One region of the Mycobacterium holstebronense genome, then DNA from elsewhere that is predicted to be linked to it. Evidence: riboswitches for the same ligand, from Rfam matches in the RefSeq annotation. Region 1 holds a riboswitch; each other region holds the start of a gene.
The links. Region 1 has a riboswitch for magnesium ahead of RCP37_RS21720 (PE family protein). Riboswitches for the same ligand answer to the same signal wherever they lie in the genome.
Positions count from the first base shown of each region.

Region 2: linked by a shared signal. The riboswitch ahead of RCP37_RS09890 (PPE family protein) and the one ahead of RCP37_RS21720 (PE family protein) in region 1 are both predicted to bind magnesium.
Region 3: linked by a shared signal. The riboswitch ahead of RCP37_RS02095 (Rv1535 family protein) and the one ahead of RCP37_RS21720 (PE family protein) in region 1 are both predicted to bind magnesium.

Region 1 is NZ_OY726398.1:4,677,403-4,687,373, reverse strand. It holds gene RCP37_RS21745 (beta-ketoacyl synthase N-terminal-like domain-containing protein) at 1-981, shown strand, start outside; gene RCP37_RS21740 (MBL fold metallo-hydrolase) at 975-1,889, opposite strand; gene RCP37_RS21735 (DUF1906 domain-containing protein) at 2,248-3,042, opposite strand; gene RCP37_RS21730 (carotenoid biosynthesis protein) at 3,167-4,087, shown strand; gene RCP37_RS21725 (PPE family protein) at 4,084-5,292, opposite strand; gene RCP37_RS21720 (PE family protein) at 5,307-5,606, opposite strand; M-box (ykoK) riboswitch at 5,896-6,068, opposite strand; gene RCP37_RS21715 (acyl-CoA thioesterase) at 6,540-7,514, shown strand; gene RCP37_RS21710 (SDR family NAD(P)-dependent oxidoreductase) at 7,514-8,335, shown strand; gene RCP37_RS21705 (LLM class F420-dependent oxidoreductase) at 8,360-9,280, shown strand; gene RCP37_RS21700 (DUF1906 domain-containing protein) at 9,309-9,971, shown strand, end outside.
Region 2 is NZ_OY726398.1:2,136,905-2,146,875, reverse strand. It holds gene RCP37_RS09925 (ABC transporter ATP-binding protein/permease) at 1-1,796, shown strand, start outside; gene RCP37_RS09920 (FAD-binding protein) at 1,800-3,251, opposite strand; gene RCP37_RS09915 (VOC family protein) at 3,304-3,804, opposite strand; gene RCP37_RS09910 (Rv1815 family serine proteinase) at 3,801-4,475, opposite strand; gene RCP37_RS09905 (LysM peptidoglycan-binding domain-containing protein) at 4,592-5,143, opposite strand; gene RCP37_RS09900 (sterol desaturase family protein) at 5,265-6,188, opposite strand; gene RCP37_RS09895 (MgtC/SapB family protein) at 6,227-6,937, opposite strand; gene RCP37_RS09890 (PPE family protein) at 6,959-8,173, opposite strand; M-box (ykoK) riboswitch at 8,612-8,797, opposite strand; gene RCP37_RS09885 (PPE family protein) at 8,934-9,971, opposite strand, start outside.
Region 3 is NZ_OY726398.1:433,997-443,967, reverse strand. It holds gene RCP37_RS02105 (cation-translocating P-type ATPase) at 1-876, shown strand, start outside; gene RCP37_RS02100 (hypothetical protein) at 873-1,148, shown strand; gene RCP37_RS02095 (Rv1535 family protein) at 1,184-1,378, opposite strand; M-box (ykoK) riboswitch at 1,608-1,776, opposite strand; gene RCP37_RS02090 (DoxX family protein) at 1,982-2,407, opposite strand; gene RCP37_RS02085 (MFS transporter) at 2,656-4,413, opposite strand; gene thiC (phosphomethylpyrimidine synthase ThiC) at 4,660-6,303, shown strand; gene thiD (bifunctional hydroxymethylpyrimidine kinase/phosphomethylpyrimidine kinase) at 6,360-7,199, shown strand; gene RCP37_RS02070 (alpha/beta hydrolase family protein) at 7,211-7,822, shown strand; gene RCP37_RS02065 (beta-ketoacyl-ACP synthase III) at 7,825-8,826, opposite strand; gene RCP37_RS02060 (hypothetical protein) at 8,921-9,100, opposite strand; gene RCP37_RS02055 (flavin-containing monooxygenase) at 9,207-9,971, shown strand, end outside.

The DNA of each region.
Region 1 (9,971 bases):
CTGCCGCTGGAGCGCATCACTGTCGACGTGGAGAAGCTCGGGCCGGGAGCATGCCGCGCGAGCGCGTCATCGGTAACCGACTGGGAGCCGGTCCGAGCCTGGTGGACCGAGAGCGCGGGCATGCCGGACGGCTGGTTCGGCGAGCTGGCTCTGGGGGCGGTGCTGTCGCGCTACGTGCGCCACGTGGTGGTCACCAATCCGGCCGCGATGGCGGCCGTGCACGGTCGGCCGGTGTTGCTGTTGGCCAATCACCAGGTGCAGGTCGAATCGCTGTTGGGCACCACCATCGGAAGCTGGCTCACTGGCACCAAGGTGGTCACCATCGGCCACGCCAAGCACGAGACCGGCTGGGTGGGCAACTTGCTGCGGATGATCGACGCGACGGCGGGCAAACAGCTGGGCCACCTCCGCTACTTCGATCAGCAGCAGCCCCAGGAATTCTTCGCCCTGGTGGACGAACTCAAGCGGGAGTCGGCTTCCCTCGGCATTTCGGTCATGGTGCATGCCGACGGGACACGCAGCGTGAGCTCGGGGCAGCGGGTCGAGAGGCTGACGTCCACCTTGCTGGACATGGCGCTGGAGATGTCGATGCCGATCGTGCCGTTGTACTTCGCGGGCGGACTGCCCGAGGAGCCGTTGCCGCACAAGCTTGAGGTGCCCTATGGCCACGCCGCGCAGGACTACATCTTCGGCCGCCCGATCCTGCCCGACGAGCTGCGCGGAATGCCCTACGCCGAGCTGCGGCGTTACGTGATGGACGCGATCAACGGGCTCGCGCCGTTCAGCGACGCACCGCATCCGCCGAACTACGACGTGGAGAGCCGGATCACCGCCGCGGCACCGGGAGCGTCGCCGCTGGAATCGGTCTGGTTCTGCATCGAAGACGCGCTGGACTCGCTGCCGGTCGACTGGCGAAACCTGATCGCCGACGAGGACTGGGAGCTGGCCGGGTTTCGGCAGTCAGCGAGCACAGCTCAGTAATCCCACATCGCCGGTACGCACCGAAAGGCGTTGCCGGCGGCGGCCACGTGGCACACCGACGGGAACGGGAGGTGAGTGGCCACCAGCGCTTCGCCGGTCGATGCCAGCTCCTGCAGCAGGCCGACCCGGACCTCGATCGACTGCTCTGGGTCGTGTTCGAATCCGTTGTGCCACTGGGGGTTGTCGAATCCGACCTGGAATATGGCGTCGCCGGCGAAGGTGAGTCGGTGATCACCGGATGCCAGCCGGACCACGCTGTGGCCGGGGGTGTGCCCGCCGGTACGTGTGGCGAGCACGCCGGGGGCCGCCTCGTAGGACTTCTCGAAGGGGACCAGGTGGCTGCGGTATTCGTCCAAGAACCGCGAGGCGATCGATCGCAGCGCGTCCGGAACCGGAGCCGGCATATTGGTCCCGGAAAAGTCGGGCGCCTCCCAGAACTCGGCTTCCGCGGCCGCGACGTGGATCCGCAGGTCCGGACGCAGTCGCGCTTTGATCCCGTCGGTGAGCAGTCCCCCTACGTGGTCCATGTGTAGGTGGGTCAGCACCACGTCGGTGATGGCAGACAGATCGATGCCGGCAGCCTCCAGCCGACGGACTGCCTGGCCTGCACGCGGAAAGTCCGGAAACTCCATCCCCAGGCCGGCGTCGACGAGGACGGTCCGGTCGCCGGAGCGCACCACGGCCACGTTCAACGGCCAGTCGATGACGTCAGTCGGCAGGAACATGTCGTCGAGCCAGCCCGCCAGGCGGGCCGAGTCGACGTTGGTGGCCATGGTCGCGGCGTTGATCGGCAGCACGCCGTCACTGATCACCAGCACCTCGATGTCGCCGACCTGTACCGCGTACCGCGATGGAACCAGATCGTCGGGCTCGTGACTCTCAACACGTACGGCGGTGTTCAAGCTCATCTGCGTCTCCTTGGTCGTCGGTCTGCGCCTGCCCGGATCGTTCGGGTCGAGAATCGCGCGGCGCCATCGGTCTGCGCACCCTGGAAACCGCGTAGTCCTCGGCGCCCACGCGGGGGCTTTGGGGCGTCTTTTGACTGCGGCCGTGGTGGACGGCTAGCTTAGTGGCGATCGCGGCAGGGCCGACCAGCTACGCAGCTGGACGTAGATCGGCCTTCAACGAATCGACCGACCAAGTCTTCGCAGACAGGAGCCCACTTATGGCGTCAGCATCTCTGGGCGTCTACACGTGCCTCGCGTGTGTCGTGCTGCTTACCCTGGCACTCTTCTGGGCAAGCGGATCCTGATCGGTCGCACGACCTCACGGATGTAGATTCCACTGGCCGCAGTCTTGGGCCAGGACGTCGTTGACGTCGACTTCTATCCCACCGACGATCGGCCCCGGGTTCGAGGCGGTACTCACAATCCGCTGGTAGAGCACTGCCCCGGGATCGATCTGACCTCGTGACCACGATCGAGTCTGCCAGGCCCACCGCTTACCGGGTGTGCGTGAGACTCCGATGACACCGTCGGCGGCCGCCCACTGGCACACGTTCACGCCCCCGTAGACGCCGGTTCGCTGCACTCCCAGTACCGAGTTGATTCCGCGAAACCACTGCAGTGCCACGGTGTTCCAGGTGTTGCGGTCGATGTCGTCGTCGACGCTGAAGAAGACCGGCGCGCTTTGGCCCCCGCCGGCGGCGGTGTGTATCTGCCAGGCGGTGCGTGCGTCGGCAACCCCGCCGGGGTAGCCCCGGGTGAAGTCCGACGGGGCCGTCCCGCCGGGCTTGCCGTACTGGAAGTTGCTGACGATCACCAGTCCCGCGGCGGTCAGTGACTCGGCGTAGGGCCGGGTGATCGGCTTGGCGCCGAAGTTGGAGCCGGGCCGCGACGTCGACACGTAGTTGATGACGCCGGCATGGCCCGCGGCACGGATGTCCTGCGCGGGAATCTGACGCATGGCGTAGTCGATCAGCGTGGGAGCCGCAGCCGAAGCCGTCGGTGCACCGGCCGACGCCGCGCCCAGCCCGGTGAGCGCTGCGGCGGATGCGTACCGCAGCGCGTCCCGTCGGGAAACGTGGTTCCGAGGGTGGGAAGTCCGCGGCGAGTCAGGCACGGGCCGATGTTAACAATGTGGCAGCTGTTAACTGTGTCGCCCGCGCCGGGAACCCGCATATGCTTCTCCCCGAAAATCCTTGCTTTGCCTGGACGGCGAGTCGCCGACGGCTACGATTCGGTGCGTGTCGACGCCCGTCACCAGCACATCGCCGACGATTCCGCGCGCCCCTGGAGCCCCGCTCGTGGTCGCGGGCTGGTGCCTCGTCGCGATCTACATCGCCGCTACGGTAACAACGGCTTTGAGTACCGGATCGGTATCCGCTGCAGCCGAAGCAATCTCGGGTGCCGCGTTGGCGGTCTTCGTGGTGCTCCATACGTTGACGTTCTACAAACCCGCCGGAGCCGCCGCCTACTTCGCCACGGCCGTGACAATGGGTCTCGGCCTGGAGGCGTGCAGTATTGCGACCGGCTTCCCGTTCGGCTTCTACGTCCATTACGCGGAAGGGCCTCGCGCGTTCGACGTTCCGGTGGTTGTCGTGGCGGCGTGGGTGATTCTGGCCTGGTTGGCGTGGATTCTGGCCCGGGTGATTGTGGGCGAGATCCACAATCGGCGGCTCTCCGTTGTGGTGACACCGGTCGTCGCCACCCTCATCGTCGGTGGCTATGACCTGGTGATCGATCCGATCGGCGCCTACGTGCGCCACATGTTCGCCTACCGATCACCGAGCGGGGTCCTGGGCGTCCCGTTGAGCAACTACATCGGCTGGCTGATCACCGGATGGGTGCTGTTTCAGACCTTTGCCTTGATCGAACGACGGTGGCGACGCGAAGCCGCAACCTCGACCCGATCGGCTTTGTTGATGCCGTCCATCATCTGGTTCGCTTTGGGCCTGCAGGTGAATCTCGGGCTGCTGCGCGCCGGCGACGCCACCACGACCATCCGGGGCATGCCCGTTGCGCTGGCCGATATCTATGAGACGTCCGCTGAGATGACCTGGTTCATGATGGGCCTGGTGGTGGTCATCAGCGTGATACGTCTTTATCAGGGCACGCCGACGACCTCGCCGGAGATCGCCGACTCGAGCGCACACCGCGCCGGCTAGCCGACCCCGACGGGCCGCGGCATCACGGTCAGCTTGATGCCATAGCGCGGCGTGCCCAGACCATAGCTGCCGTTGCGGCCGGCGCCGCCCGGAGGAATCGGGGGAGGCATCGCGGTCATCGACCGGCTTTCCGGGGCGACGGTCCAGCCGCTACCCGTCCCAGCGGCAGGAGCTCCCGTCGGGGTTGCCGCCGCCCAACTGGGTGGCGTCGACAACGAGCCGACCAGGGTGGCCCGGCCCACTCCCGCGGTCACCGGGGAACTGCTGCCACCGGCAGCGCGGCCCGCGGTCTCCAGCCCACCAGTGGCCGTGGACGCCAGGGTCATACCCGGCATGGGCCCGACCCCGCCGCGGGCCAGGGCGGCCGTGCCGCCATCCATGCCGCGCGCAAGAAAGCCGAGCGTGGCTAACCCGGAAAACCCCTCGATGTTGCCACCGGGGTCGAAAATGCCGGTGGCGGCGATCGTGTTCCACAGCTGGGCATTGATGTTCAAACCCGACCCGTCGTCGTGGCCCCACGTTCCGTCGAAGAGGCCGTCGAAGAACTTCGTCCAGTGCCAGTCCGGATCCGTAGGACGCGAGCCCTCCGCCGGCGACGCGAGGCTCCGTAGCGCATCGGGCAGCTGGGTGTGGGCATCGGTGGGGTCCATACCGCCCGCGGCCTGCCTGCCGTCATCTCGATTGGTGGTTTCCGGCGCATTGGCAAAGGGGATCAGTTGGGTGGCGGTGGCGGAAGCCGCGGCGTAGCCATACATCGCCACCGCGTCTTGCGCCCACATCTGGCCGTAGCGCGCTTCGGTCGCTGCGATCGCCGGTGTGTTCTGGCCCAGCGCGTTGGTCTTGACCAATGACGCCAACAACACGCGGTTGGTCTCGATCGCAGCCGGGGGCACCGTCATAGCGTGGGCCTCGGCATACGCCTCGGCCGCGGCGTAGGCCTGTGCCGCGGTCTGCTCAGCCTGCTCGGCGGTCACGCTCAACCACACGAAGTAAGGCTGGGCAGCCGCAGCCATCGCCGATGCAGATGGGCCCCACCAGCCTTGACTGCCCAGGCTCGCCACCAGCCATTCGAACGACGTTGCCGCTGAACGCAATTCCGCGGACAGTAAATTCCATGACGCCGCAGCCGCCAGCATCGGCCCTGATCCTGCTCCGGCGTACATGCGCGCCGAATTGATCTCTGGTGGCATCGATCCGTAGTCCATTGGCCAAAACCCTTTCAGTAGACGGAGATAACGTTTGCGGTATCGGTCACTGCGTACGACTCTGCGCTGTGCAGCAGCGTTTTGACGAACATCTCGTGCACCTCCGCGGCGCGCTTGCTGATCGCTTGGTACATCTGTGCATGCCGCGCGAATTGCGCCGCGGTCAGTGCAGAAATCTCGTCGGCGGCGGCGGGAATCACGCCGGTGGTCGGCGCTGCGGCAGCGGCGCTTTGCGCGGATACCGTGTCGCCGACACCGCGCAGATCGGCCGCTGTCGCGATGAGATCTTCGGGCAGTGCGTACACAAAAGACATCGGAGACTCTCCTTCGAGAGGACATGACGAATTTCGCCGCCACACAAGAACAGTCGCGCGCCAAAGCAGCACACGTCCACGACGCGGACAGCGCTGATGCGGTAAGGGCGAACCGATTCAGAGGATGAAGGCGGCGCCGGGGCAGGATTCGAACGACATGGTCGTCGATCTCGGATAGGGACTATCGCTCGGACTCAAAGTCGCTCTCACCTCCTCGCGGCCAGGGCATACGGGGATGCCGTTGTGGTAAGCACATCGGAGCTAACCGAACCAGCGCAGAGTTGGCCGGACGGCACCCCTCTCGACAGAGTTTTGGCACTGCACGGCGTATCCAGTCATGTGCCGAAAGCCACTTGGGCTCAACCCTTAAGCCGGGAAGAGCTGTCCTGACCCTGGGCGTCTCTCGACGTTTGAGGTCAGTGGCCTGTATCCGTACAGACGCCTCACCTAGCGAGGTGCGTTCGCGGCCATGGTGGCATCACCGCTGGCCGCCGTCAACTCGAACGAGCACGTCTGCGCTACCGGATGAGTTCGCCTGACATGGCATATGTCTCGCGAACAATACTGGTGTGCACCAGGATTCATGTCCGCAGAAAGTTTGCCTCTCCGCATCGATCGGTTGTTGCTGAGAATGTCCAAGCAACGGAACAGGTGAACGGTCATAATTGCCAATGCATCCCGAAGTCACGGCTGCAACCGGACGACCGGACGGATTGGCGGGGAGGCGATTCGGAAACCCGCACCGGATGGAGTTCCTGCTACCTTCGGAAGTGCCCCCGGTCGATCCGAGCGCGCGTTGTTGCCGGCGCGCGGTTCGGGCTCCACCCTTGACCTACGTAGCCCGGATTTACTTAAATGGGCTAGCAGTCACATCACCGGCTACCCGTGTCGGCAGTCCGCCGCGGACGGGCCACAGCGGGTGAGGAGGAACTTGTGCAGACGTCGGCGTCCGAGGTCTCCGCTCACCCCGACTACGGCGGTCCCCTGCTCGGGTCGGGAAGTCAACTGGAACGCGCCACGCTCGACGCGCTGGACCGGCTGCAGCAGGTGCTGACGCTGCACTCACTGGGCGATGACCGATTCCGGGCGGACAACGAGGCCGGCCGGTTCGGCCGGATCTTCGGCGGCCAGCTCATCGCCCAGGCGATGACAGCGGCCGCGGCCACGGTCCCCGAGCTGACCGCCCATTCCATTCACGCGTCGTTTCTGCGTCCCGGCGACTCGGGCGTACCACTGGAGATCGTCGTCGACCGCACTCGCGACGGGCGCACCATGTCGGCACGGCAGGTCACCATCCAGCAGGGCGGTCGCACCCTCGTGGTGGCGACGGTGTCCTTCGACACCAGCCCGGACAGCACAGACGCCGACCCCGTGCCGTTGCCCGGGCCTGCACCGGAAGCCCTTCCGCTGCTACAGCACTGGGTGCAGCACGCCCCGCCATACCTGGCCGGGCGAGGGAACACCTGGATAGAACGGCCCCCGCCGCTGGAAGTTCGCACCGCCGAAGCCCCGGTCTTCCTGGGCGGCGCCCAAGCGCCGGGTCCGCGTGCCCATTGGATGCGGTTGCCGCGTGGAATCGACGGCGATCACCAGCTGCACGCGGTGCTGCTTGCCTACGCCAGCGACTACCTGCTGGTGGATACCGCGTTTCGTGCCCACCCGCAGCCGGTCGACCATGCCACGCACACCGGCCTGACCTTGGACCACAGCGTGTGGCTGCACCGTGCAGTCCACTTCGATCGATGGCACCTCTACACCCAGCAGACCGTCGCAACGGCCGGACACCGCGCCCTGGTGCACGGCACCATGGTCGATGACACCGGCCGCCATGTGGCCAGCACCGCACAAGAAGTGCTCGTCCGGCCGATAGCCGAGCCGCCGGGACGGCAGAAACCCGGGGACCAGTAGTGGTCCTGCGCGCAGAGACGGCGACACTCGATGGACGCGTAGCGGTCATCACCGGCGGCGGTTCGGGAATCGGCCGCGGTATCGCCGAGGGCTTCGCGGAATTCGGCGCTCGGGTGGTGATCTGGGAACGCGACGCCGAAGCGGCCCGAGCGACCGCGAAGCTGGTCGGCGGTCATGCCTGCGCAATCGATGTCCGCGACTCCGGCCAGGTCGATGCGGCAATGGCGGAAACCCTTGCCACGGTGGGCTTGCCGACGGTGTTGGTCAACAATGCCGGCGGGGTGTTCTTCTCCCCGTTGCTGGAAACCGCACCCAAGGGGTGGGACACCCTGATCCGCTCCAACCTCACCCAGGTCCTGCTCTGCACGCAGCGCGTCGCGCAAACACTGGTCCAACACGGCGCGGCCGGCAGCATCATCAATGTCGCCAGCATCGAAGGCACCCGTGCCGCGCCTGGCTATGCGGCCTACGCGGCGGCGAAAGCGGGTGTCATCAACCTGACTAAAACGGCGGCTCTGGAGTTGGCGCCGCACGGCATCCGGGTCAACTGCCTGGCCCCGGACCTCACGCTCACCGAAGGTATCGAACGAGTCGGCTCGGCAGAGATGCTGGCCGGCGTGGCCCACATGATTCCGATGGGCCGCCCCGGCCATGTCGACGAGATGGCCGGGGCCGCGGTCTTTCTGGCCGGCGACCTGAGTTCGTACGTGACCGGCCAGACGCTTCACGTCGACGGCGGAACCCACGCCGCGGGCGGCTGGTACCACCATCCCGACGGTGGCGATTACATCCTCGGCCCGCCACGGCCGACGACCACTTAGCAACTCCACGCGAAGGAGAGGCGTATGCGGTTCGCGTTCACCTACCCGATCATCACCCATCCCTGCCATCCGGAGCTGGTTTCGCCGCAGGCGGTGAGCACCGTTGCGCGGGCCGCCGAAGCCGCCGGGTTTGACGCCATGGGTTTCACCGACCACCCGGCACCGACACAGCGCTGGCTCGACGCCGGCGGCCACGACAGTCTCGATCCCTTCGTGGCGATGGGATTCGCCGCGGCGCATACCGAAACGATCCGGTTCATCCCGAACGTCGTTGTCTTGCCCTACCGCAACCCGTTCGTGGTGGCGAAATCGGGTGCGACCCTGGATCTGTTGTCGGGGGGAAGGTTCACCTTGGCCGTCGGTGTGGGCTACCTCAAGGGCGAGTTCGCCGCTTTGGGGGTGGACTTCGAGGAGCGCGCCGCACTGGTCGAAGAGAGCCTGGACGTCATCCGAGCCATCTGGACCGGTGACGACGTCTCATTCGAGGGCCGGCATTTTCGCGCCCGCGGGATCACCGCGCACCCGCGACCGGTCAGCAGCCCCCACCCGCCGATCTGGATCGGCGGAAACACCGGCAAAGCGCGTCAACGGGTCGCGACACGGGGCCAGGGCTGGGCGCCGTTCCCGGCGTCGCCCGGCCTGGCCAGCACCGCCCGCACTGCCGAAATGAATTCGGTCGAAGCCCTGACCGCGGGCATCGACGACCTGAAACGGCGCTGCGACGAGGCCGGCCGTGACTGGGCCGCCATCGACATCTGTTTCTCGAACCTCGTCGGCGGCCGTCCCGGCTACGACGGCTTCGATCCCGGCGCCTACCTGGACGGCCTGGGCCGGCTGGCCGAAGCCGGCGTGACCTGGGTACAGGTCACCGTTCCCGGCGACAGCCTCAGCCATACGGTCGAGGCACTGGGCCAGTTCGGCGAATCGGTGATCAGCACATTGTAGGAACGTCTCGCCGGTACCCTTGCCAGTTGTGACGCGTTCCGCTTCGCGCCGCGACCTGCTGAGGTATGCCGCGTTACTTCCCCCGGCGCTGGCCGTGCCCGGCGTCCTCGGGGCGACGGTCGGCGCACCGAGGTCCCGTGCGAACGGGCTGCAGGTCATTGATTTCGCCCACCGGCTGGTGCCGCCCGACCAGATCAAGGCCGCCGGATTCGACGGGGCGTTGGTCTACGTCTCCGAGCTCCGGCCGGGCGCCACCTTCGACTTCAAGCCCGTCACCCGCGACTATGCCGACGGGCTACGCGCCGCCGGCCTGCAAGTCGCCAGCTGCTACCAGTTCGGCAAACCGGGTTGGACGCAGTCGCCGTCGGATTTCACCCGGGGCTATGACGGCGGCGTGGCCGATGCGCAGACGGCGCTGCGGCTGCATGCCGCGGCCGGGGGACCGCCGTCAGCGCCGATCTACTTCAGTGTCGACGAGGACATCGATGCCACAACGTGGAAGAACATGGCGGCCCAATGGTTTCACGGGATCAACTCCGTACTGGGCGTTGATCGCACCGGAATCTACGGCGGCGCCCGCCAATGCACCTGGGCGATCAACGACGGGGTGATCGGCAAGTCGACCAGCCCGGGTCATCGGTGGGCATGGCAGACCCGGGCATGGTCGCACGGAGACCGCGAACCGGCAGCC
Region 2 (9,971 bases), 2.3 Mb from region 1:
GGGGACGCCAGTTCTGGGAGATCAGCGGCGCCTACTTCACCGGGCGGGACAGCCTCCGGGTCTGGCTGATGCTGGGTGTGCTGCTGCTGTCGGTGATCACCGCGGTCCGGCTCAACGTGCTGTTCAGCTTCCAGGGCAACGACATGTATTCGTCGCTGCAGACCGCCTTCCAAGGCGCCGCCGGGGGCGACGAGGCCATCAAAGCGTCGGGCGTACATGGATTCTGGATGTCGATCGGCATCTTCAGCCTGATGGCCGTGCTGCACGTGGCGCGGGTGATGCTCGACATCTATCTGACCCAGCACTTCATGGTGAATTGGCGCATCTGGCTCACCGAGCGACTGACCGGGGACTGGTTGGACGGGCGGGCCTACTACCGGGCCCACTTCGTCAAGACACCGCTGGACCCCGCTGTCGGCGAAGCCATCGAAGGCGCGATCGACAACCCCGACCAGCGTATTCAGCAGGACATCGACATCTTCACCGCGGGCAATGGCGCCAACGTCAACGCCCCGGCCAACGGCACCGGCAGCACGCTGTTGTTCGGCGCCGTGCAGTCCATGGTCACGGTGGTGTCGTTCACCGCCATCCTGTGGAACCTGTCGGGCACGCTGACCGTGTTCGGGCTCGACATTCCGCGGGCGATGTTCTTGATCGTCCTGGTCTACGTGGCCATCGCGACCATCGTCGCGTTCTGGATCGGCCGGCCCCTGATCCGGTTGAGCTTCCGCAATGAGCTCACCAACGCCGCCTTCCGGTATGCGCTGGTGCGGGTGCGCGACGCCGCCGAGTCGGTGGCGTTCTATCGGGGCGAGCTGGCCGAGCGGGTCCAGCTGCGGACGCGGTTCCGCGCGATCATCGCCAACTATCTGAAGTTCGTGAACCGGACCATCGGGTTCTCGGGCTGGAACCTGTCGGTGAGCCAGGCGATCGTGCCGTTGCCCTGGGTGATTCAGGCGCCGCGGCTGTTCTCCGGACAGATCATGTTCGGAGGGGTGGCGCAGACCGCGTCGGCGTTCGGCAACATCTCGGACTCCCTGTCGTTCTTCCGCAACGCCTACGACAACTTCGCCGGCTACCGTGCCTCGATCATTCGTCTGCACGGGCTGGTGGAAGCCAACCGCGAGGCCCGGGACCTTCCCGAGCTGCTGGTCAAGCCCAGCCCGGACGGCACGGTGGCCCTCGAGGGCGTCGAGGTGCGCACCCCCGAGGGCGTCCCGCTGATCGAGGCGCTCGACGTGCAGCTGAGCATCGGTGACGCGCTGATGATCGCCGGACCGTCCGGCAGCGGCAAGACGACACTGCTGCGCAGCCTGGCCCAGTTGTGGCCGTACGCGTCGGGAACCCTGCGGCGCCCCGATGCGGTCAACGCCACGATGTTCATCTCGCAGCTGCCCTACATCCCACTGGGTGATCTGCGCGCGGTGGTGTCCTACCCGCTGGAGGTCGGCGAGGTCGCCGACGCGGAGATCACCGAGGCGTTGACGAAGGTGTCACTGCCTAACTTGGTCGACCGGCTCGACGACGTCGAGGATTGGGCCAAGGTGCTCTCGCCCGGTGAGCAGCAGCGGGTGGCGTTCGCCCGGCTCCTGTTGACGCGCCCCAGGGCTGCGTTCCTCGACGAGTCGACGTCGGCGCTCGACGAAGGACTGGAGTTGACGCTGTATCGGCTGCTGCGCTCCGAGCTGCCCGACACCATCCTGGTCAGCGTGAGCCACCGGCACACGGTGCGCCAGCACCACAAGCACGTGCTGGAGCTGCGCGGCCAGGGCCGCTGGGACCTCAGTCCGGTCTAGCCGCTAGCGAGCCGCCGCGTGCGCCCCGGCGCGGCGCCCGAAGAACGAGCCCTCCCCCAACTGGGTGCCGCTGGCATAGCCCTTGCCGTCCTGGGCGATGTTGGCCGCGCAGGCCCCGGCGGCGTAGAGGCCCGGGATCGGCTGGCCGTCACTGCGCAACACTTCGCCGTCCACCGAGGTCGCCAGCCCGCCGATGGTGAATCCGGCGTACACGGCCTTGCCCAGCGTCAGGTCGAACGCGCCCCACGGTCCGGTGTCCTGCGCCGTCAGGAACGGCGGCTGCTTGTGGAAGTCGGGGTCCTGTCCCTGTGCCGCGTACGTGTTGTAGCGGTCCAGGGTCGCCACCAGGTTTCCTTCCGGAATGCCCAGTGCGGCTTCCATTTCCGGTACGGTCTCCCATCCGTCGATCAGCGGAACCAAGGGCACCTGCGGCTTGCGCATGTGGGCCTCGTCGACGATCAGGAAGGCCGCGCTGTCGGGCTGGTCCATGACGAATCCCGACGTGCGCGAGTGGTAGGAGTCCTCGGCGACAAAGCGCTTGCCCTCTTTGTTGACGATGATGCCGGTCAGCAGGATCGAGGGCGGGTAGACCGGTGCGGTGATGAATATCTGGTCCATGTGCTTGGTGGCGCCGCCTGCCGACATCCCCATCCGGATGCCCAGTCCGTCGTCGTAGGTGTTGCCCAGCACGAACGGCTTCTCGGCCAGCTTCGGCGTGTACTGGGCGACCATCTCCGGGTTCATCACGAAGCCACCGGCGGCAATCACCACCGACTTCGCTTTGATCACACCGCTTTCGGTGAAGTGCTTCCACGTGACACCCACGACGGCACCGGAGGCGTCGGTGACCAGCCCGGTGGCGCCGGTTTCGTAGCGGATCGTCACCCCGAGGTCGTCGGCCCGCTTGAGCAGCAGGTCGATTGCCATCTTGGCGCCCTGGGTGTCACCGGGCACCGGAACCTTGTGCCCGCGCGGCGCCGGAACGGCCTCGTTCAGGAACGGCCACACCTTCTCGTTGCCGGTGAACATCAGCCCCTCGGTGTTGGGCTGGATCACCGCCTTCTCCGGGTAGTAACTGCGCTCAAACGCAATTCCAAGGTCTTCAAGCCAGTTGAAGTGCTCGACGCTGCCGTCACAGTAGGCCCGGATCTTGTCATGCTCGGGTTCGCGCGACACCGCGACGAGGTACTTGTACATCTCGTCCGCCGTGTCGGCATGCCCGGTGGCCTGCTGGACCGCGGTGCCGCCGCCGAGATAGAAGTGGCCGCCTGCCATGGCGGTGGTGCCGCCGGCCTCGGCGGCCCGCTCCAGCACCAGGACCCGGGCCCCGGCTGCCGCCGCCGTGACGGCCGCGCAGCCGCCACCGATGCCGAAGCCGATCACCACGACGTCGAACTCGTCGGACCACTCCGAAACCGTTTCGGCACTGGTGGTGTCCGGGATCTGGGTGCTCATTGCCGCCACTCCTCTATGTCGCCGGCGCTGGACATCGGCGCCGCTGCGGTGGTTACCGCTGCTCCTGTTTGATGTAGTCAAACACCGCTCGGATCTCGGCTGGGATGTAGGCGATCTCCAGGTAGGGGATGCCGGCTTCCGGAGCTGAGACGTACGCGAATTGCATGCCGCCGGGCATCACGCCCCGGGCAACCACCTGGGCGTCCTGCTCGGCGGTGTCGTTCAGCATAACGTCGAAATTTTCGGGGTCCTCGGCCTCGATGCAGACATGGTGCAGGCCCGGCCCGTGGGCACGGAGGAAGTCGTCGTAGAGGCTGCGTCCACGTACCGGTGCGATCAGCTCCAACTGCATGTCACCGACGTAGCTCAGCGCGATGTCGGCGACGAAATCAGCCGGCTCGCCCAGGTAGCTGCAAGTGTCCGGGGCGAAGTGCACGCCGGGCATACGGATCCATTTGCGCACGCCGAGCAACGCGGTCAGCGTGGACTCGGTGGCATCGAGATCGCCTGTGACCCAGGCGATCTGGTTGGGCGGGCGAGGCGGCGGGGTCACGACAGCGGGGTCGGCACGCCGACGTCTTCGCGGACCTGCTGCGAGATCGCCGGCCACGAAACCGCGGCGGGGAATTCGCCCCAGACACTGTTGAACAGCCCGACGATTCGGGCCGGACCAGAGCCGCCCGGCGCATACACCGGGCCGCCGGAGTCACCCTGCTGACTGCGAACGCTGCGCGTCATCGTGAACCATCCGTTGTTGACCCGTTCGACGGTGCCGCAGGTTTCTCCGGTGACGATGCCGAAGTGGCAGACCGGATCACCGGGTTTCAGCTCAATGTCCGGGCCGGCCTGCAGCCGCAGACCCCCCGGTAGGACATCGTTGACGTCGACATCGTCGGCCAGCACGATCGACTCGTAGTCGGCAATCACCTGGTCGGTGTTGACGGTCGAACCATTAGGCGTGTTGTCGCGAAAGGTCGCCAGCCTGCCGATGACTGCCCCGCCACGGTCGGTGACGGTACCGCTCCCCCGGCAATGGCCGGCGGTAAAGGCAATCCGCATCACCGGGTCGACGTAGCCGAGCGTGCAGACGTGGGTGTCCTGGCGGATCTCCATCCCCGGGAACACCAGCACCCCGTCAGCCCGGGCCGGAAAGACCGTCGGCCCAGCAACTGTCGCACCGATCCCCAGCAGCACCGCCAGCACCCGCGCAACGAGCCTGCGCAACCGTCGACTCCTATCGTTGAGGGCCGGTTTCGGTCCGGCCGGACCAAGCCACCATGGCGCAGCGCGGCGGCCCGGCCCCAAGGGATCCGGGCCGCCGCGGCGGCGTTGCGCGGCGATCAGGGGATCGTCAGCTCCTGACCGGGGTGGATCAGGTCGGGGTTGGCGATACCGCTGGCCTCCGCGATCTGCGGGTACTTGTTACCGTCACCGTAGAACCGCTCGGCGATGGCGAACAGGGTGTCACCGGCGACCACGGTGTAGGTGCGTGCCGCGGGTGCGGCCTCCTCCACGGGAGCCGGAGCCTCTTCGGCCTTGGGCTCCTCCGGCGGCGGAGCGTCGGTCTCGGTCTTGGTGGACCAGGCCGCGCCGTCGGCGGCGTAGAGCACCAAGTTGCGGTCGTCCTGCAGAACCAGCTTGACGTCCTTCTTGCCCTTGGTGTCGGTGTGCCAAATCGGCTTGTCGGCGGTGTACAGGACGAAGTTTCCGTCCGCCTGCACCTCGGCGCGCACCACATCGTTGCCGTTGGTGCCCGAGGCCCAGATCGCTTTGCCCCGCGCCGCCAACACCAGGTTGCCGTCCTCCTGCAGCGTCAGGGTGTAAGCCCCGTTGTTGGAGGTCAGTGACTCGCCCTTGACGAGCTTCTTACCTGCAGTGAGGGTGTCTCCCAAGCTCTGTGCCACGTTGTCCCCTTCATCATCGGCACGCCGCGACCTGACTCGCCGGGCGTTGTCGCTCGGATGCGACGTTAGTCAGCCTAGGCGAACACCCGCCGGTGTGCCCCGCATTACGTCACGGCAGTCTCGGCTGCTGGGCGACGGCCACCGCCGGCGCGACAGGTTGCCAGCCGGGCGGTCCGAAGATGTAACCCCACCGGTCGCGCCACCGAGTCGCACTGCGCACATCGGCGATGATCGAGGCGTACTCGTGGAATTGCAGGGTCACGATGTTGAAGGTGTCGACCGGCTTGGTCAGCCCATAATGCGGGCGAAACCGCTCCGGGGCGAAGCTGCCGAACATCCGGTCCCAGATGATGAGGATCCCGCCGTAGTTGCGGTCCAGATACTCCGGATCCATGCCGTGGTGCACCCGGTGATGCGACGGAGTGTTGAAGATGAACTCGACTGGCCGCGGCAGCTTGTCGATCCGTTCGGTGTGCACCCAGAACTGGTAGATCAGGCTCACCGAGAAGCTGGCGAACACCATCCACGGCGGAACACCCAACAGCGGCAAGGGAATCCACATCAAGATCTCGCCGCTGTTGTTCCACTTCTGGCGCAGTGCGGTGGCGAAGTTGAAGTAGCGGCTGGAGTGGTGCGCCTGATGAGTCGCCCAGATCAATCGGATCCGATGCGCGATGCGGTGGTAGGTGTAATAGAGCAGGTCCACACCGACGAGTGCGATCACCCAGGTGTACCAGCGCGTGGGCGACAGATGCCACGGCGCCACATAGGTATAGATCGCCGCGTAGCCTAGCAGCGCGATGAACTTCCACGCGGCGGTGGTGGCCATGGACACCAGGCCCATCGAGATGCTCGCCCAGGCGTCCTCGGTGCGGTACGCACCGGCGGGTACGCGCTCTGATTCAAACTGTTCAAGTCTGCGTGCGGCGAACCATTCCAGGCTCAGCAGCAGCAGGAAAAAAGGCACGGCGAATATAACCGGGTCGCGCATCGGCCCGGGCAACGCCGACCACACACCCGCGATCGCATCCACCGTCGTTACCTACCTCCGGAACATCAGCCTAGGCCCGATCAGTCCGATGACAGCGACGACTGATCCTCGGCGTGCCACTGCACCGCGTAGACCCCCGGCTGCAGCGACAACTCGCCCACCAGTCGCTCGAGCCGGTCCGGCGCCCGACTGTCCGAGAGCATCGACGCGGTGAGCGCAATGTTGTCCTCGCCGGCGCGAACGGTGTGAATGCCCCGCAGAATCAGGTCGTTGCTGGCGGTGTGCTGCACGATCTGGGCGCGCAGGTACTTCTCGGACTTCGGCCGGCAGATCACCTGTACCTCATACGGCGACTGCGGTTCGTCCTCCTCCACGTGCTGATCGCGGTCGATGAGCCGCCCCAGCGGCCGCAGCAGCAGATGGGTGCCGACGATCGCGCCCGTCCCGATCAGGGCGAACGTCAGGTCGCCGGCCGCCGCAAGCACGCCCACAGCGGCCGAGCACCACAGGGTGGCCGCGGTGTTCAGGCCGCGGACGTTGAACCCCTCGCGCAGGATCACCCCGCCGCCGAGGAACCCCACCCCCGACACCACGTACGACGCGACGCGGGTGGAGCTGGGTTCCACCGCGACGGCGTACAGCACGAACAGCGTCGCACCGGCGGCAACGAGTGCGTTAGTACGCAGTCCCGCCATGCGCGCACGCCACTGTCTTTCCAGCCCGATCAGTGCACCGCAGCCCAGCCCGACAGCCAGTCGCAACGTGAACTCGGCGACGCTCAGCGTCTGCATGACTTCAACGATGACACATGCCTAGCCGGCGACCACCGGCCGAGCCATCACCGTGGGCTTGAAGCCATACCGCGGGGCGGCGAAACCGTAGTTGCGGCCCTGCCCGGCGCCCGCCAGCGGCACCCCGGGCATGCCGGCCGCGCCGGCCTCCGGTGCGTGCGCAGCGACCGTCCAGCCGGTGGCGGCGACCGAGGTACCCGGAGCCGCCGTTGCCGGAACGGCGGCGGCCCACGACTGCGGTACCGACAACGCCCCGACCGACGCGGCGTGGCCCATGCTCGCCGAGGCGGCACCCAGACCACCACCCAACCCGTGCATTCCGTTGCCCAATCCGCCGCCCAGCGCTCCGAGCATCGGCGTGAACGGGTCGATGGCGCCTAAGCCCAGCGGGTCCCCGGCGGCGATGGCAGCACCACGCACCACCGCCATGTCGGCAGCGAAACTGGAGATCCCGGCCGCGGCCATCGGACTGAACGAGCTGCTCATCAGGTTGGTGGCGCCGTTCGCCACATCGCCAGGCTCCACACCCAAGAAGCTGGCGAGCCAGTCGATCAATGAAGCAGGCGCCGACGACTGGGTGGGCGACGCGAGGCTCTGCAGTGTGTTGGGCATGTTCGTAAGCGCCTGGGACGCTGCGGATTGCGCGTTTGACGTGGCCGCCGTACCGGCGGCCTGGGAGACCGCCGCCTGCTGCGTACCCTGCGCCGACGGGTCGGCGACCTCATGCGGTGCGGTGAACGGCGTGACCTTGGTCGCCGCCGCGGACGACGCCGCGTAGCCGTACATGGCACCGGCGTCCTGGGCCCACATTTGGCCGTACTGCGCCTCGGTGGCCGCGATCGCCGCAGCGTTCTGACCGAGGAAATTGGTCGCCACGAGCGCCGCGAGCTGAGACCGGTTGGCGACGATCAGCGGCGGTGCGACCGTCATCGCGTATGCCGCGTCGAACGCCGCGGCCGCCGCCTTGGCCTGCATGGCGGCCTGCTCTACCTGGGCGGCGGTGGTGCCCATCCACACCGCGTAGGGCGCTGCCGCGGCGGCCATCGCGTTGGAGGCCGGCCCCATCCAGCCTTCGCTGACGAGTCCGTTGATGACGGCCTGGTAGGCGGCTTCGGCCGAGCTCAGTTCGGCGGCCATCTTGTCCCAGGCCGCCGCGGCGGCCATCATCGGTCCCGAACCGGGGCCAGTGTAGATACGTGCTGAGTTGATTTCCGGCGGAAATGCTCCGAAGTCCATGGTAGTGCTCCTTTTTGATGGTTTTCGAGCCAAAAGTGGCTGATCTTGGGGTGCTGTGCAGGCAGGGGTCGGTGCCCGATATGCGTTGCAGCCGTAATCCGGACGGCAGGAGAAATCGGGACAGCGGTCGTGGCGACATGCCGGAGCCGCTCATGCCAAGTCGATCGCAGGCTCAACGAAATAGCCGAGCTACCAATCGATTTCAGGGCACGACGAAGCCTGGCGCCTTCCGCTATGGGAAGGTACGCCAGTCGACGAGTTCAGCGCCGGTGCGAATCAGATGGTGAAAGCAGTACCGAGATCGAAGGAGACGAACATCGATCTCGGATAGGAACTATCACTCGGACTCAATGTCGCTCTCACCTCCTCTCGGCCTGGGCACGCGCGGGTGCCTGCACGTATGCACGACGAGGTGAAGTAGCCCGGCGACAACCGAGATCCGCACCCCTCTCGTCAGAGCTTCGGCACTGCACGGCGTGTCCTGGCCTGCACAAATGTGCAAACCCGGAAGCCACTTGGGCTCAACCCTTAATCCGGGAGGAGCTGTCCTGACCCGGGGCGTCTTTCGACGTTCGGGGTCAGTGGCCTATATCCGTGCAGACGCCTCACCTAACGAGGTGCTTGCTTAACCATAGTGCACCAGTGCGCTGGCAGGGTCAATCGGCTGCGGCGAGCCGCGAACGGGCTGCCGTCCACGGGTCTGCGCCGGATGCGAAACCGGTTGTCTTCGGCCAGAAGTCGGCCAGAACTCGCACAGGCATTAACCAGGCTGGCGATCCGGTCCGGCGCGGTGCTGACCGCCCGGGTTGACGTGAACCGCATGCACGCCAGGCTGCTCGGCAAGTTCTTCGAGCAGGCTGTCGAGCCGGTCGGGATCGACGTGCCAGTGCTGTACCTCAGTGGTGCCGGCCAATTCGGTGACCAGGCGTTCCAGTCGGCTCTGCGCATGGCCGTTCATGGCCGCGGCAGGCCGACTCCGCGGAGCGGAGCCGGTGAGCGCCCGCCCGGCCAGGCCGGCCAGGCCCAGATCCCCGAACACGCCGCAGGGGATCTCGGCCGCCGCTGCCGCAGCGGCGGGCACCCCGGCTACCCCGCTCCCCTGCGCCGCGGCGGCCATCGTGGCCACCGGCGCGCTGGTCACCCAGTTCGGCGGAACGCTGAGCCTGCCGACCGCGGCCCCCGCGCCCACACGGGCCGATAGCGGTCCAGATCCGGTCGCTGGGGGCGGGACAGGCAACGCCGACGCCGCCAATGCCGAAGCCCCGGAACCGAACCCAGCCCTGCCCCCGGTGGCCGCGGCGATGTCCAGGTCGGTGTTGAGGTTGCGGGAGTACTGGATCAAGCCGTAGAGGACGGATTTGATGGCGTCGTTGAAGGGCACAATGCTCTTCGGCAGGATCAGCACGTACGAGACCAGCTGCGACAGGGTGAGTGCGCTGGGGTCGTCCGCGAGTTGCAGCGGCGCCGCCGCGGGGGCGAGTCCCTGCAACGCCTGCGGGATCGCGGCGATCAGCTGCGCGAGCTGGTCCTTCGCCCCGCCCGCGGTGGCTTCGGCCGCCGCGGCCGCCTGCCTGCCCAATCCCGTGGGATCGGTGGTGGTCGGCGGATCGGTGAACGAGCTCAAGGTGGTCGCGGCCGCCGACTGGGCCGCGTAGGCGTACATGGCCGCCGCGTCCAGCACCCACAATTGTGCGTACTCGGCTTCCAGCATCGAGATGGCCGCACTGTTCTGCCCGAATACGTTCGCAGCGATCAGTGTCACCAGTGCCTTGCGGTTCGCCGCGATCACCGGCGGAGG
Region 3 (9,971 bases), 550 kb from region 1:
ACGGTCGGGATCGCGGTGGTGGCGCACGGCAGCGAATCGGCCAGCACCGCTGCCGACGTGGTGCTGCTCGACGAGCGGGTCGACACCCTTCTCGACGCACTGGACGAAGGCCGCGAGCTGTGGCAGCGGGTGCAGGCCGCGGTGGCGGTGCTGCTGGGCGGCAACGCCGGCGAGGTGGCATTCGCGATCATCGGGAGCGCGCTGACGGGGCGCTCGCCGCTGAACGCGCGCCAGCTGCTGCTGGTCAACATGCTGACCGATGCGCTGCCGGCCACCGCGCTGGCGGTCAGTTCGCTCAACGAGCAGGCCGCCGCCGGTGGGCACGGACCCGACGAGCGCGCGCTGTGGCGCACGGTGGCCGTGCGCGGCGTCACTACGGCGTCGGCCGCGGTGGGCGCCTGGGGGCTGGCTTCGGTCACCGGGCGTCCGCAGCGGGCCTCGACGGTGGCGTTGGTGTCGCTGGTCGCCACACAGCTGGGGCAGACGCTGCTGGATTCGCGTGATCCGCTGGTGGTGGCGACCGCTGTCGGATCGCTGGGCGTGATGGGGACGTTGATCACCATCCCCGGTATCAGCCAGCTGCTGGGCTGCACGCCGATCGGGCCGCTGGGCTGGGCCCAGGCTCTGGGCACGGCGACGGTGGCCACTATTGGCGCAGCCGTGGTGCCGCGGCTGCTGTCGGGGTCGCAGGACGACACGACCAAGCCGAAAGAATTCATCGTTCCCGGGCCGCGCCAACCAGACCGCCCGCAGGCACCATCCAACGGTCACCCGGCGCCGCGGCTGCGGCTTGTGCACAATGGGGACACTGGCTCTCGCCGCGGAACAGTCGCGGCTCGATCATCCGGCGACCCGTCGCCACCAGGAGGCTCATGATGGCGGACAAGCCGCGGCGCAGCGCATCCCAGCGCGAGGCAGTAGCCCACATTCGCGAGGCAGAGGGATTCGCCGTTGAATTGCCGCTGTTCGGCAAGGTGACGGTGCCGCGGCCTGAGCAATTGGCCTACTACGGCGGGTTGGCGCTGCTGGCGGCTTTCGAGATCATCGACTGGCCGGTGGCCGTGGCGGTGGCTGCCGGCCACATTCTGGCCAGCAACCACCGCAGCGAGGTGCTCGAACAGCTCGGGGAAGCCCTCGAAGACGTCTAGGAGACGTCTATCAGAGCGCGAGCAGTCGGTTGAGCTCAGTCGCTGACGGTCAGCACTCCGACGCGCCACAGGAGTGCGTACATCTGGTGCAGCGGACCACTGAGCAACCGGCTGGTCATGTCGACCAGCGGGTCCGAGGTGGGTGCGGCAGGACGGCGGTCCAGCGTCTTCGGCGCGCTGATGGCACGCGGGGCCGGAGCCGTGATGTCGGTGTAGGCGATTGCAACCATGATGGCCTCCTAGTCGCGTAACGGTGCTACGCGCTCAGCTGGAGGCCGGAGTCGTGGCTCAGCTGGAGGCGGTATGCGACCGTTCGGATGGGGACGGAACAGATGTCAGATATCGGCTCGGACTATCACCGGAACTCATTCGTCCCTCACCTCCTCTCGGTCGCGGGCGCGCAGAGGCGCGCCGGTTTCACCGCATGCTTAGGAGGGCAGCTCCGACGACTGTCGGAAGACCGCACCCCTCTCGTCAGAGCTTCGGCACTGCACGGCGTGTCCCTATTCAGGAAGCCACTTGGGCTCAACCCTTAAGCCGGGAGGAGCTGTCCTGACCCGGGGCGTCTTTCGACGTTCGGGGTCAGTGGCCTATGTCCGTGCAGACGCCTCACCTAACGAGGTGCTTGCACGCTCCATAGTGCCTCACCGATGGGGTGCGGTCAACTCGACCCCATTCAGGTGTGTCGAGGGTCTCTGACGTGCAGCGATACCGTCAAACCCCCTGCGCACGAGGTGTCACACCAGTCACTTTGGTACCAGAATGAGACCGTCACGGCCCGGTTCTGCGACCAACGCGCAGAGCCGGGCCGCGGGGCCTAGCGGCGGTTCGACTCAGCCTGCCAGCGACGCGAACAACGGTCCGGTCAGCTGCAGTCCGGTGCCGGCACCGGCGGTGACGAAGAAGCCGAACAGCGCCAGGGCGGCGCCGGCCAGCGACACGTCCTTGTTGAAGTGGATCTGCTCGCCGGCCTTGACCTGCGGGTCCCCCTCGTTCCAGAACGGATGCATGACGAACGCCGTCGGCAGCAGGAAGGCCGCCAGCATCAGCGCGCCGAGATCCGCCCATGCACCCGCGATGACCAAGGCCGCGCCGGTGAGCATCCACGCGCCCGAGCCCAGCACCGCGAGCTTGCCGGGCTTGATGCCCTTGCTTTCGGTGTAGGCGGCCATCGCGGCGGTCTGGGTGAAGTGCCCCAGCGCCCCGCCGACGAACACGGCACCGAACAGGATTCGGCCGATCAGTATCACGATGTCCACGACGGACCCCTTTCCAGATTTTGTAGTTGCTTAGTCAACTACCCCAGAGGTTAGGGGCATTCTAGTTGCATTGTCAACTACATTCTGGCGGAAGTGTGCACGGAGGCGCAGACCCTGCAGTCACCGGGATCGCCTCTGCTCGGCGATCGGTCACCGAATCCAGCGCCACCCGACCAACAATGGCGATTACACCTGGTGATTGCTACCGAAACCAGTTGCGTGGGCTTCGCGGCGCGGTGGCGGCGTGTTCAGTCCCGCAGATTCGCCGGCTCGACGGCGTAGTGCCCCGGCGTCCGCCACGATGCGAGCGCCCCGAGCAGCATCATCACCGCCGCAGCGGCAAAGACCACCGCGAGACCGCTATGGAACGGCCCGGAGATGAGCTGCGGGAAGAAGCTGTGTCCGGTCAACGCCTCGGCATCAACACCGGGCGCGGCCAACGCACCCGACGGTGCCAGCAGCTCACCAATCGGGTTGTAGCCCAGAAACGCCGCGAACAGGCTGCCCACCGGCGGGGTGTTGGCCACCTGCTCGGCGACACCGGCAGAGACGCCCTGCTGCTGCAACCCGGCTCCCAGGGCCGCCGGCAAGGTGTTGGCCAGCCCGATCACCATCAGCGAGAAGAAGATGCCGATCGACAGTGACGTGCCCGCATTGAAGAACGTGGCCCGCACGCCCGACGCCGCACCACGCTGGTCGGCCGGGACGCTGGACATGACCACGGCACTGTTGGGCGCCGTGAAGATCCCGCCCCCCAGGCCGTTGAGGAACACCAGCGCCGCGAACACCCGGTAGTCGAAGTTCACCGGAAGCAGCACCAGTCCCACGAACGTCGCCGCCATCAGCACCATGCCGCCGACCGTGAACGGACGGGCACCGCGGCGATCCGACAACGAACCGGCCACCGGACCGGCCAACAGGAACCCGGCCGTCATGGGCAGCAGATAGATACCCGCCCACAGCGGCGTCGATTCGTAGCTGTAGCCGTGCAGCGGCAGCCAGATGCCCTGCAGCCAGATGATCAGCATGAACTGCATACCGCCGCGCCCGATCGCCGACAGCAGGCCTGCCGCGTTGGCCATTCCGAACGCCGGAATCGTGAAGAGCCGCACGTCCAGCAGCGGCGAGGCAACCCGTAGCTCGATGAGGCAGAACAGCACCAACAGCGCCACCCCGAGCCCCAGCGAACCCAGCACGGCCGGGCTGGCCCAGCTGGTCGGCGACGACCCATGCGGCTGAATGCTGTATGTGATGGCGGTCAGCACCACGGTCAGGCCCAGCCCGAGCGTCGCGGTGCCCGCCCAGTCCAGCTTCGCCGGCGCCCGTTCACCGAGTTCGTGCAGCGAGCGCACCGACCAGATCGTGCCCAACACTCCGATCGGCACCCCGACCCAGAACACCGCCCGCCAGTCCCATTCCGAGAGCACGCCGCCAATCAGCAGGCCCACAAAGGACCCGGCAACCGCGGCCACCTGGTTGACACCCAGCGCCATGCCGCGCTGATTGGCCGGGAACGCGTCGGTGAGGATCGCTGAGGACGAGGCCATCAGCATCGCCCCGCCGACACCCTGCACCACCCGCCACGCGATCAGCCACTGGGCACCGCGGCCCATATCGAACGGATCGATCGACAGCGCGATCGCCGCGACGGTGAACACCACGAAGCCCAGGTTGTAGATGCGCACCCTGCCGAACATGTCGCCGAGCCGGCCGAAGAACACCACCAGCACAGCCGAGACCAGCAGATAACCCATCAACATCCACAGCAGGTAGCTGACGTTCGCGGGCTCCAACGGGTTCAGTCCGATACCCCGGAAGATCGCCGGCATCGAGATCAGCACGATCGAGCCGTTGATGGTCGCCAGCAGGACACCCAGCGTGGTGTTGGACAGCGCGACCCACTTGTAGCGCGGGTGGTCGCGGTCGTAGCGCAGCCGGCGGCGAGCGGTGGCGACCGCGCCCGGGTCCGCGACGTCGGTGCTCACCTGCTCTATCTGCGCCGTCATGACTCTCCCAGCTAACTCTGCCCCGGGCGCATATGTTAGCTAAGCAAATGATCAGTTACCTAATTCATTTCCGGCATCCGCAGCGGCTTACGCCGGCTGCTGCGCTGCGATAGCGTGGCAGTGCACGAATCGCCAGTGCACAGATCGCAAAAACCGCGGGAGCGCAACCAGTGCGCTGAGAGGACGGCCGGGGCCGTCGACCGTACGAACCTGACCGGGTCATGCCGGCAAGGGAGAGGAAGAACTATGACTGACGTTGCAGTGGAGCCGCAGGTCACCACCGGGCCCATCCCCTACAGCGAGAAGGCCTACCGCGAGATCGAAGCTCCCGGCGGCGTCACAATGAAGGTGCCGTTCCGGCGCATCAACCTGACCACCGGTGAGCACTTCGACGTCTACGACACCTCCGGTCCCTACACCGACGCCAATGCCGAGATCGATCTGCACCGCGGCCTGCCGCCGCGGCCGGGTGTGGTGACCGATCGCGGCACCCAACTGCAGCGCGCCCAGGCCGGTGAGATCACCGCCGAGATGGCCTTCATCGCCGCCCGCGAGGGAGTTGACGCACAGCTGGTCCGCGACGAGGTCGCTCGCGGGCGGGCAGTGATCCCGGCCAACCACAACCACCCCGAGCTCGAGCCGATGATCATCGGCAAGGCGTTCAAGGTGAAGATCAACGCCAACATCGGCAACTCCGCGGTCACCAGCTCGATCGCCGAAGAGGTGGACAAGCTGGTGTGGGCCACCCGCTGGGGTGCCGACAACGTCATGGACCTGTCCACCGGCAAGGACATCCACGAGACCCGGGAGTGGATCCTGCGCAACTCGCCGGTGCCGATCGGGACCGTGCCGATCTATCAGGCACTGGAGAAGGTCAACGGCGACCCGACCAAACTGACCTGGGAGCTCTACCGCGACACCGTGATCGAGCAGTGCGAGCAGGGCGTGGATTACATGACCGTGCACGCCGGGGTGCTGTTGCGGTATGTGCCGTTGACCGCCAAGCGGGTCACCGGCATCGTGTCGCGCGGCGGTTCGATCATGGCGGCATGGTGCCTGTCACGGCATCAGGAGTCGTTCCTGTACACCAACTTTGAAGAACTGGCCGACATCCTGGCCAGCTACGACGTCACGTTCTCCCTCGGCGACGGGCTGCGGCCCGGTTCGATTGCCGACGCCAACGACGAAGCCCAGTTCGCCGAGCTGCGCACCCTGGGCGAACTGACCAAGATCGCCAAATCCCGCGGCGCGCAGGTGATGATCGAGGGCCCGGGCCACGTCCCGATGCACAAGATCGTCGAGAACGTGCGGCTGGAAGAGGAATGGTGCGACGAGGCGCCGTTCTACACGCTGGGACCGCTGGCCACCGACATCGCGCCGGCCTACGACCACATCACTTCGGCGATCGGCGCGGCGATCATCGCTCAGGCCGGCACCGCGATGCTGTGCTACGTGACGCCCAAGGAGCACCTGGGGCTGCCGGACCGCAAGGACGTCAAGGACGGGGTGATCGCCTACAAGATCGCCGCACACGCCGCCGACCTGGCCAAGGGACACCCGGGAGCCCAGGATCGCGACAACGCACTGTCCAAGGCACGCTTCGAGTTCCGCTGGTATGACCAGTTCGCGTTGTCGCTGGACCCAGACACCGCGCGCGAGTACCACGACGAGACGCTGCCCGCCGAGCCGGCGAAGTCCGCGCACTTCTGCTCGATGTGCGGCCCGAAGTTCTGCTCGATGCGGATCAGCCACGACGTGCGCGACTACGCCAACGAGAACGGCCTGCAGACCCAGGACGACATCGACGCCGCGATCCAGAAGGGCATGGAGGAGAAGTCAGCCGAGTTCGCCGACCACGGCAACCGGGTGTACCTGCCCATCTCCACCTAGTGGTGATCGCAAGCGCGGCGGAGCCGGGCGAAGCGGGTCGCCACTCATCCAGCACAGTGGGTTTCCTGCCACTGGCCCCGCCGGGGGCGACGCCGCTACGGGTACTCACTGTTGCCGGTTCGGACTCCGGTGGAGGCGCGGGCATTCAGGCCGACATGCGCACGTGTGCGCTGCTCGGGGTGCATGCCTGCGTCGCGGTTACCGCTGTGACGGTGCAGAACACCGTGGGAGTCAAGAGCTTTCATGAGATTCCCGCCGAAGCCGTCGCCGCCCAGATCATGGCGGTGGTGCCCGATATAGGGATCCAGGCCGCCAAGACCGGGATGCTGGCGTCGACGCAGATCATCACCGCGGTGGCCGCGACCTGGCGAGAACTCGGCCTGACGATCCCGTTGGTGGTCGATCCGGTGTCGGCGTCCATGCACGGTGACGCACTGCTGGCGTCATCGGCGCTGGACGCGTTGCGCGACAGTCTTTTTCCGCTCGCGACCCTGGTGACCCCGAACCTGCACGAAGTACGGTTGCTGGTCGGTATCGATGTGGTCGACGCCGCGTCCCAGCGTGCGGCCGCACGTGCGCTGCATGCGTTGGGTCCACAGTGGGCACTGGTCAAGGGCGGGCATCTGCCCTCTGCGGAGCACAGCCCGGACCTGCTCTACGACGGCAAGGATTTTCTGGAGTTCCCTGGGCCGCGGGTGGCCACCGGCGACGACCACGGCGCCGGAGACACGCTCGCGGCGGCCTCGGCGGCCGCCCTGGCCCACGGGTTGTCCGTTCCGGACGCGGTGGCGTTCGCCAAGCGCTGGGTTACCGAGTGCCTACGTGCCGCCTACCCGCTGGGCCACGGCCACGGCCCCGTCTCACCATTGTTCCGGCTGGGGCTGGACGCCTCGTGAGCCTGCAGGAGATCGCCGGCTTGGACGGGCTGGCGCACCACCCAGACGGCACCCCCGCCGGCGTGGTGTTGCTGACGCACGGCGCCGGCGGCGACCGCGATTCACCGATGCTGCAACGTCTTTGTGGCGAATGGTCGCGTCGCGGATTCCTGGCGATCCGCTACAACCTGCCGTTCCGGCGGCGCCGCCCCAAGGGCCCGCCGTCGGGGTCGGGCACCGGCGACCGGGAGGGCATCACCGAGGCGATCGAGTATGCCCGCGGCCTGGCCGAAGGTCCGCTGATCGTCGGCGGACATTCCTACGGCGGCCGGCAGACCTCGATGGTGGTGGCGGCCGGCGACGTTGCGGTCGACCTGCTAACCCTGTTCTCCTATCCGCTGCACCCGCCGGGGAAGCCCGAGCGTGCCCGCACCGAGCACCTGCCCCAGATCGGCGTACCGACGGTGTTCACCCACGGCAGCTCGGACAGCTTTGGCACCGGCGCCGAGATTCGCGCTGCCGCCGCGCTGATTCCCGCTCCGCACGAGGTCGTCGAGATCACCGGCGCCCGCCATGATCTGGCATCCAAGATGTTGGACGTGCCGGTGCTGGCGGTCGATGCGGCGCTACGCCTGCTCGGCTGAGGTCAGGGCAGGACGACGACGCTGGCCGCGTAACTCAGGCCCGAACCGTAGCCCAGCAGCAGGGCCAGCTGACCGGATTTGGCGAGGCCGGCCGACAGCAGCTGCTCCATCGCCAGCGGGATGGACGCCGCGGAGGTGTTGCCACTGTTCTCGATGTCATTGGCGACGACGATGTCGGATCGCAGCTCAAGGCTCTTGGCGATCAGCGCATTGATCCGGCTGTTGGCCTGGTGCGGAATGAACACGTCGATGTCGTGGGCGTCCAACCCGGCTGCCGCGATGGCCCGTTTCCCGACGCCGCTCATTTCGTAAGCCGCCCAACGGAATACCGTGCTGCCGTCCATCCTCAGGAAGGGACGCTGGCCGTCCGGCTGTTCGGTGTAGCTGATCCAGTCGATGTCTTGGCGGATCGCGTCACAGTTCGAACCGTCACTGCCCCAGACCGTCGAGCCGATGCCGTGCACCGGGGTCTCGCCGACGACGACCGCGCCCGCTCCGTCGCCGAAGATGAAGCAGTTCGAGCGGTCCTGCATGTCGATCGTCGGGGAGAGCACTTCAGAACCGATGACCAACGCGGTGTTGATAGTCCGGCCGCGGAGCAGATCGGCCGCCACCCCCAGCGCATAGCCGAACCCCGCGCATCCGGTGGCCACGTCGAAGGCAGGCACGCCGTGGGCGCCGAGGGCGACCGCGACGGCGGGCGCACACGAAGGGGTTTGGCGGAAGTTGGTGCTGGTCGCGACGATCACCGCATCCACCGCAGCCCCGTCGAGCCCGGCCTGGGACAGCGCGTTGCGGCCGGCCTCGATGGCCAAGCCCGCCACGGTGTCGGTCTCCTCGGCAAACCGGCGCGTCTTGATTCCGGTGCGGGATTGGATCCATTCGTCGGAGGAGTCGATGTGCAGGCAGATCTCGTTGTTGGTAACCACCCGCGGCGGGCGAGAGGCGCCTACCCCGAGCAGACCGATCGGCCGGGTTGTCGCAGGATGGCGAATCTCGCTCAAGAAAACGTCTCTCGGTGGTAGGCCAACAGCTAACTAAAGCGCCTAACCATAACGTTCCTTGGGCGCCGGAGAGCGGCCCCGCACCGGTGAGCCCTCAACGGTCGTAGTCGTCCTCACCGGTAGGAACACCCCGATGCTGCTCGACCACATCGGCGATGTCGGCGTGGTCACCGGCGGAGATCTCGGGGCCCGGCGTCTCGTCGTCAGCCTCCAGCGCCGGGACCGCCTGGCCCGCCAAGTCTGCGTCGCTGGCTTCAATATCGCGCCTGGTCATGGCTGCCCTCCCGCAATCGTGAACAGCGTGCAAGCCCCATTGTCTCCGATCCGCAGAGGCCTCGGGAGCTTCGCTGGTTACCGGAGGGTCAGGTACCTTAATTTTCATGAGTATGGAGCAGTTCGACGTCGTCATCGTGGGTGCGGGCTTCGGTGGCATGGGCGCAGCCATCGAGCTGAAGAAGCTCGGCTACGACGACATCGTGCTGCTTGACCGTGAAAGCGATCTAGGCGGAACGTGGCACGTCAATCACTATCCCGGCCTGGCCGTCGACATCCCGTCGACCACCTACGCGTACTGGTTCGAGCCGAATCCGTACTGGTCGCGGATGTTCGCACGCGGCGAGGAGATCAAGCGCTACGCCGAGCACGTCGCCGACAAGTACGACGTGCGCCGCCACATGCGGTTCAACACCACGGTCGCCGGTGCCCAGTGGGATGAGGACGCCGAGCGCTGGCTGGTAGCCCTGGGCGACGGAAAGACGCTAAGCGCCCGATTCCTGATCACCGCCACCGGTTTCCTGTCCCAGCCGCGCAACCCGGACATCGCCGGGATCGACAGCTTCGCCGGGAAGGTGGTGCACACCGCTGCCTGGGACCACGACTACGACTTCACCGGCCGTCGGGTCGGGCAGATCGGCACCGGCGCAACCGCGGTGCAGCTGATTCCGGAGCTGGCCAAGACCGTCGCCGACCTGACCGTATTTCAGCGCACCGCGATCTGGGTGGCGCCCAAGATCGACTTCCGGATCCCAGCGTGGCTGCAGAAAGTGTTCGCCCGGGTTCCGTTCGCCCAGCGGGTGATGCGCTTCATCAGCGACTACCTGCTGGAATTCATGACGGTGACCGCGGTGTTGAACTACCCCGCATTC